DNA from 3 places in the Rhizobium sp. No.120 genome. Region 2 is predicted to be linked to each of the others. Evidence: predicted binding sites of a transcription regulator. Region 2 holds the regulator's gene; each other region holds the start of a gene.
What was found. Region 2 encodes LexA, which represses DNA repair genes until DNA is damaged. Its sites were predicted from a motif close to TGTTCNNNNTGTGTTCNG; they were not measured.
Positions count from the first base shown of each region.

Region 1: ACYJRZ_RS06675 (2'-5' RNA ligase family protein) is a predicted target of LexA. The motif match lies at 1,047-1,064, and genes of this name have one in related genera.
Region 3: ACYJRZ_RS07350 (DNA recombination protein RmuC) is a predicted target of LexA. The motif match lies at 1,336-1,353, and genes of this name have one in related genera.

Region 1 is NZ_BAAJNQ010000002.1:204,929-207,194, reverse strand. It holds gene ACYJRZ_RS06690 (GNAT family N-acetyltransferase) at 1-48, shown strand, start outside; gene ACYJRZ_RS06685 (methylated-DNA--[protein]-cysteine S-methyltransferase) at 85-648, opposite strand; gene ACYJRZ_RS06680 (hypothetical protein) at 787-924, opposite strand; gene ACYJRZ_RS06675 (2'-5' RNA ligase family protein) at 1,142-1,762, shown strand; gene ACYJRZ_RS06670 (SulP family inorganic anion transporter) at 1,772-2,266, opposite strand, start outside.
Region 2 is NZ_BAAJNQ010000003.1:98,517-100,782, reverse strand. It holds gene ACYJRZ_RS11010 (ComEC/Rec2 family competence protein) at 1-726, shown strand, start outside; gene lexA (transcriptional repressor LexA) at 707-1,429, opposite strand; gene ACYJRZ_RS11000 (VOC family protein) at 1,847-2,266, shown strand, end outside.
Region 3 is NZ_BAAJNQ010000002.1:338,948-341,213, forward strand. It holds gene ACYJRZ_RS07350 (DNA recombination protein RmuC) at 98-1,276, opposite strand; gene def (peptide deformylase) at 1,463-1,978, shown strand; gene ACYJRZ_RS07360 (FitA-like ribbon-helix-helix domain-containing protein) at 2,032-2,266, shown strand, end outside.

The DNA.
Region 1 (2,266 bases), on a different contig from region 2:
AAGGATACGCTGCTGTTTTCCCGCCCTCGCCAGAGGCCGAAGGAATAGAGCGAACGACCTTTGCAGCACATGGGGATTTTCGGCTCAAAACGCTAGCGACTGCTGCACCGGTTTTGGCGGCGCGAGCTGAACGCCTTCCAACTCCAGCATGCGAGCCTTGGAGTTGGAGCCGCCCGGCGCGGAAAAGCCGCCGATCTTGCCGCCAGCCGCCAGAACGCGATGGCAGGGAATGATCAGCGCGACCGGGTTCTTCGCCATGGCCTGCCCGACATCGCGTGCAGCTTCCGGCCCTGCACCAAGCTGCTTGGCCAAAGTGCCGTAGGTCGTCGTATGGCCCCAGCCGACCTGGCGCGCGGCATCGTAGATCTGCCTGAAGAAGGCGTCCTGCTCGCCGAGATCGAGCGTAACGTCGGAAAAGTCGATTTCCTCGCCGGCGAAGTAGCGCTTCACCTTGGCAACCACTGCAGCGATTTCAACGCTTGGGCTGCCAGGCTGCGCATTCGGCAAACGGCGCAGAAGCAGGCGCTCGGTCGCGCCCGCATCCTTGGTCGGCAATTGAAAGCGCAGCACGCCGACCTCGTTCCAGGCGATGCCGCAGAAGCCGCCCGCGGTTTCGAAGATCAGGTAATTTTGCCTTGTCTCGTTCATGACGAAAGCTCCCGTGTTTCCACTTGTCATGAAAATCGTCCTCGGGAGCACCGAATTCAACCCGATTCTTGCGAGGAAGGAGAATTGCCACCGTTTTGATGTCGGCGGCGCGGCTCTGAGACGATCGCAAGCGCGATATCAATATCCGCCGCCGGTGGGAGGCGCGTTCAGCGTCATGCCGCCACCGGAATTGTGATCTCCCGAGGTGGAGCAGGAAGCGATACCAAAGCCGATGAGAGCGAAAACAACGGCCGCAAAGACTGATCTGGTAAGCATGATCGTGATTCCTTTGGGTGTGAGATAGGGCGCGCAAGCCCGAACCTGGAATGAACAGATCAGGCCGTCCTTTTATTCGATCGCTTTTTCAGTGACGCTTGCAACAGAGAGCTTTCAAGATTTGTTCTCTATTTGTTCTTGAATTAGCAACTGCTTTCTTCTATTGTTTCGCGGTCAAAAAGCAGGAGGACAAAGCGGATACAGCTTTGAAGTCACCATGAAGAACAACAATGGACAGCTTTCGGTCTATCTTGCGGGCGGAGCGCACACGAGAACCCCGCCGCCAATCGATCAGGGGCCGATCAATGAGTTCTATTTTGCTCTCCTGCCCGATGCGGCAATTGCCGCACGCAGTCATGAGCTTGCAGGACATCTTCGCCGACAGCACCGCTTTTCCACGAAGCCGCGTCGGCCCGATCTCTTTCATGTGACACTCTACCCGATCGGCTCGTTTCGCTGCTTGCCCGAGGAGATAGCATTTGCGGCCATGGAAGCGGCCTCGCGGGTGAGGAAATCACGCTTTACCGTCCTCTTCGATCGAGCGGTCAGCTTCGGCAACGGCGGCAACCGCCCACTTGTGCTTTGGAACAAGGACGGGAATGCCGAACTGAAGGCGCTCCATCAGGAACTGGCCGATGCCATGCGGCTCACGGGCGTTGCGCCAACTAAGGAAAAGCCCGTCGAGCCGCATATGACGCTGCTCTATCAGGGCCATCTCGTTCCCGACATCATGCTTGAAGAACCCGTGAGTTGGACCGCCAGGGATTTCGTCCTCATCAACAGCCTGCAAGGAGACGCCAAGCACGATCACCTCTGCTATTGGACTTTGCATGATTGAGCGGCCACTTCACGCCAACGGCGGCTGATCCGCCATCACTGCGGCCACGGCATCATCGACGCTGAAGCTGCAGCGCTTGTCGACGTCGGCGATGCCGGCGACCGTCATGAGATCGCGAACGCGGTCATGCACGCGGGCAAACTGGACGCGGAGGCCGGCTCGCTTCATCGCGCTGTCGAACTCCATCAAGGCGTCCATCGCCGTACTGTCGATATCGGAGCTCTCCTCCAGGCTGAGGATGGCTGCCCGCAATCCGGGTTCACTGCGGCTGCCGGACAATATTTTGCTGAAGATCGTATCGGCATTGCCGAAAAACAGGGTTTCGCCGGGGCGCCAGATGGCAATGCCCGGTATCTCGGACGCATCGTCATGCCTGATGACATCGACGAAGTCATGGCTGTTGTTGAGCCGTCCCAAACGGGCGATATACGGGGATGCCAGGCGATGCATCATGGCGGCAAGCGAGAGGGCGATCGCCAGCAGCATGCCATTGAGAACGCCGAA
Region 2 (2,266 bases):
CGGACCAGGCTTCGCCATCTGGGACTGTTGCTATCGCCGTCATCTGTCGGTGTGGCTGCGTTCGGCTCCGGCGTGCCGAAGCCAGATCTGATGATCTCGGAAGATGGCATTCTCGTTGCCTTGCGCCAGGATGATATTCTCTCCACCAATCGCGAGAGACCGCAGGCCTTCATCTTCGAGCAATGGCAAAAAGCGCTGGTCGCGGCCGAACATCAACCGCCAACGATGCTTGCGACCGATGACCGGCTTCCGCAGATCAGCAAGACGGATCGGCATAAGCGACTAAGTAACGAAGAGCAGAAGGCGGTCGGTACAGCAATGGCGGAAGCCTTAGATCGTACCATGCAGGGAAGCTTTGCCTGTCAGAAGGGAGCATGGTGCGTAGCCATGCTGGAAAACGGCGTGATATTGGTCACCATCGAGAACGCAGCCTACCTGCCCGCAGCTTGCGACACGGGGAACATTATCGTGACACATATCCGGCTGCGGCTGGACTACTGCCGCTCCGGAGCGATGCTCATAACCGGTGCGACATTGCGCAAAACCGGCTCCATCGAAATGATGCTTACCGCCGACAAGCCCATCATATCAGCCGCATTCGAGAACCCGCAGCGGCCATGGACCAGACATCGAACTTATGATTGGCGCACCGGCAAATTTGACGCGCCACTTGCAAAGGCACCACCAGTCGTCGACAACTCACCGGTCAGTGATAGCGACGAATAAGGCCAACGAGCTTACCCTGAACTTTCACGCGATCCGGCCCGAAGATGCGGGTTTCATAGGCTGGGTTCGCGGCTTCCAGCGCGATGGAGGCACCCTTGCGGCGGAAGCGCTTCAGTGTCGCCTCTTCGTCGTCGACGAGCGCCACGACGATGTCGCCCGGGTTGGCTGTCGTCGAATTGCGGATAATGACCGTATCGCCGTCGAAGATACCCGCATCGATCATCGAATCCCCGCGGACTTCAAGCGCATAATGTTCGCCAGAACCAAGCATGTCGGCGGGAACGGTAATATCGTGTGTATTGTTCTGGATGGCCGAGATAGGAACGCCGGCAGCAATCCGGCCCATCACGGGCACGGAAGCCGAACCGCTATGATCGTCATTTGCGACCTTCGGCTGAGCGGGCGGAGCGGCGGGCTGTGGCCTGCCGAGGCTGCCTTCGATGACGCTCGGCGAAAAACCGCGGCGAGGCTGCAGACTTGGACTATAGGCTTCCGGCAGCTTGATGACTTCGAGGGCCCTGGCTCGGTTCGGCAGCCGGCGGATAAAGCCGCGCTCCTCCAGCGCCGTGATCAGACGATGGATACCGGATTTGGATGCCAGATCCAGTGCATCCTTCATCTCGTCGAAGGATGGCGGAACACCAGATTCCTTCATGCGTTCGTGAATGAAGAGAAGCAGTTCCTGCTGCTTGCGCGTCAACATCGTCTTGGAACCCCAGAATCAAGAAAAGCCGTGAAACAAATCCAGAACGGACACTATATGTTCCATATGTGTTCCGCAAGTGCTTAAATTTCGGTAAAGCCTTGCAGGGTCAATTAAATAAACACGAGTTGCGAATGGATCGGCTTAACACGTCGAGACGCTATACATGCTGCAACGATTTGAAAAATATATGAAATGTCGATATTTCCATTCTCATGCCTTATTACTTGGTCGGCGTATCCAGGAAGCGGATCGATGTTGCGCGTCGTCGTTGAAGCCCGATGGAATTGAGAATCAGCGATCACGTTTGCGAGATTGCCTTCGGTCCTGCCCCTGTGCGTCGAGTGTCCATGTTCCTGTCTTGAATTGAGCGAAGGATGGGCGCAAATCTGCTCCCACAGGCAAACAGGAGGAACCATGAATTCGTCACAGCATCCACTGGATCATCTTGTGCTGCCGACCGTCGATATCGCCCTGGCGCGCGAGCGCCTCGGCAAGCTCGGTTTTACAGTGGCTCCGGATGCGCGCCATCCCTTTGGCACACAGAATGCCTGCGTTTATCTTGCCGATAAAACCTATTTAGAGCCTTTGGCTGTGGCATCCGCGGAAGAGTGCGGGAGGAGCATCCTGGATGGCAATGTTTTTGTTGCGCGCGATCAGGCCTATCGCTTCCGGGTGGGGGAAGATGGCTTTTCGGCCGTGGTGTTCGGTACGGATGATGCTGTGGCGGATGACGAGCGTTTCAAAGCGGCGGCGATTTCTGCGGGACGAATGCTGGATTTCTCCCGTCCCATGAAGATGCAGGACGGCACGGAAACCACGGCCGGCTTTCGTCTT
Region 3 (2,266 bases), on a different contig from region 2:
TGTCCTGCCCTGGGTGTTGCGCCTGCATGATCCTGCCCAAAGGCTGCCTTTGTCTTTTCGGATCATGCATCGATTGGGCGCGACACTGCCGAAGCGATCAGTCTTCGTCAACTACCCTAAGCTTGAGTTGGCTTGTGCGGTTGTCGGCAGGCTTGGGCCGTTCTTCCGCGCGCGCCTTGGCGGGCTCTTTCACGGCCTCGAATTCCAGCGCCTCTATCCGCTCGCCGCGCCTCGCGAGCTTGTCGGCAGAAGTGACGATCATGTCGACATCCTTCTGCGCCATAGCGAAATGCCCTTGCAGCTTGCGCACCCGCTCGTCGAGGCGTGACAGGTCGTCCATCAGATGAGCCACTTCGCTCTGGATGACATGAGCCTGCTCGCGCATGCGCTGGTCCTTTAGGACAGCTTGGATGACCTGGATCGACAGCATCAGCAGCGAGGGCGAAACGATGACGATGCGCGCGCGCTGGGCTTTCTGCACGATTGCCTCGAAATTCTCGTGGATCTCGGCAAAGATCGACTCGGACGGCACGAAGAGAAAGGCCGTGTCCTGCGTCTCGCCGGGAAGCAGATATTTTTCCGAGATATCGCGGATATGCAGTTCCAGATCCCTCCGGAACTGCTGTGCGGCGATCTTGCCATGTTCGGGGCTGGTGGCGCTGCGAATGGCGTTCCAGGCTTCCAGTGGAAACTTGGCATCGATAACGAGCGGCGGCGATCCATTCGGCATGCGCACGGTGCAGTCCGGCCGCGAGCCGTTGGAAAGCGTTGTCTGAAATGCATAGGCACCCATGGGCAGCCCGTCGGCGATAATGGTTTCCATGCGCGCCTGTCCGAAGGCTCCGCGCGTCTGCTTATTGGAGAGAATGGCCTGCAAGCCGACCACATCCTTGGCGAGCGTCTGGATATTGGTCTGGGCGGCATCGATGACGGCAAGCCTTTCCTGCAGGCGGCGCAGGTTTTCATGCGTCGAGCGCGTCTGCTCTCCGATCGTCGCCGTCACTCGCTGTGACATGCCGTCGAGACGCTGGCCGATGGCCTGATTGAGCTCGGCCTGCCTGGAGCCGAAGACTTCTGCCATGGTGGCAAGCCGCCCCTGCATCTCCGCCTGTGACCGCAGCAGCGCCGCCATCGTATGCTCGGTATCGAGCTCATCGTCCTCGGCCCGTGCCCTGCCGCGGACGAAAAGGACGATGACTGCCATCGCAAGCAGGATAACGAGGCCGGTCAGAAGCTGGACCGTGGAAATGGCTTGGCCGAAGATGATGAAAGACATGAAACCTGGCGCACTGGTGAAGTTCTCATCGACACCATAGCAAAAATGATATGAATATCTAGATCAAAACGTGAACATAACTTCCAGACCAGTTACGCAGATCGAAATGGCGGCCGTTGAAAAAACACCGCCTCACCGCCATCTTGGCGATTCCATCGCACAACAAGATGCGTTATGGGAAACGTCATGACGATCAAGCCACTCATCATTTTGCCCGATCCGCTGCTCCGCCAGGCTTCCAAGCCCGTCGAGCAGATCGATACCGAAATTCAGCGCCTCGCCGACGACATGCTGGAAACCATGTATGACGCGCCGGGCATTGGCCTTGCAGCGATCCAGATCGGCGTCCCCCGCCGCATGCTCGTCATCGATGTCGCGCGCGAAGGCGAAGAGAAGAAGCCGCTGGTTTTCATCAATCCGGAAATCGTCGCGTCTTCGGACGATCGTTCGGTCTATGAGGAAGGCTGCCTCTCCATTCCGGATTATTACGCCGAGGTGGAGCGCCCGGCGCGCGTCACCGTCAAGCATCTGGACCGCAACGGCAAGGAGCAGCTCACCGAGGCGGATGGTCTGCTGGCGACCTGCGTGCAGCATGAGATCGACCACCTGAACGGCGTGCTCTTCATCGACTATATCTCGCGCTTGAAGCGCGAGATGGTGATCAAGAAGTTCACCAAGGCCGCGAAGTCCAAGGCTCTGTGATCCCCGGCTATTGAAAGATCGAGTTGCGATGCCTATGATATCATTGATATCAAATGGAGGCGCAAGTGAGCGATCTTTTGATTCGCGATATTTCCGAACCGATGAAGCAGGATATTGCAGAACGGGCAAAGCAGGCGGGGCGCAGCCTCTCAGAAGAAGCAAAAGAGCTTTTGCAAAAGGCGCTGATCGCGGAGAAAGCCGCGACGGAGAGCCCTCGATTGTCTGCCTGGGACTTTCTTCGGCCAATTCTCTACGATGGCGATGACGCGGCGGCAACGGAATATGCCC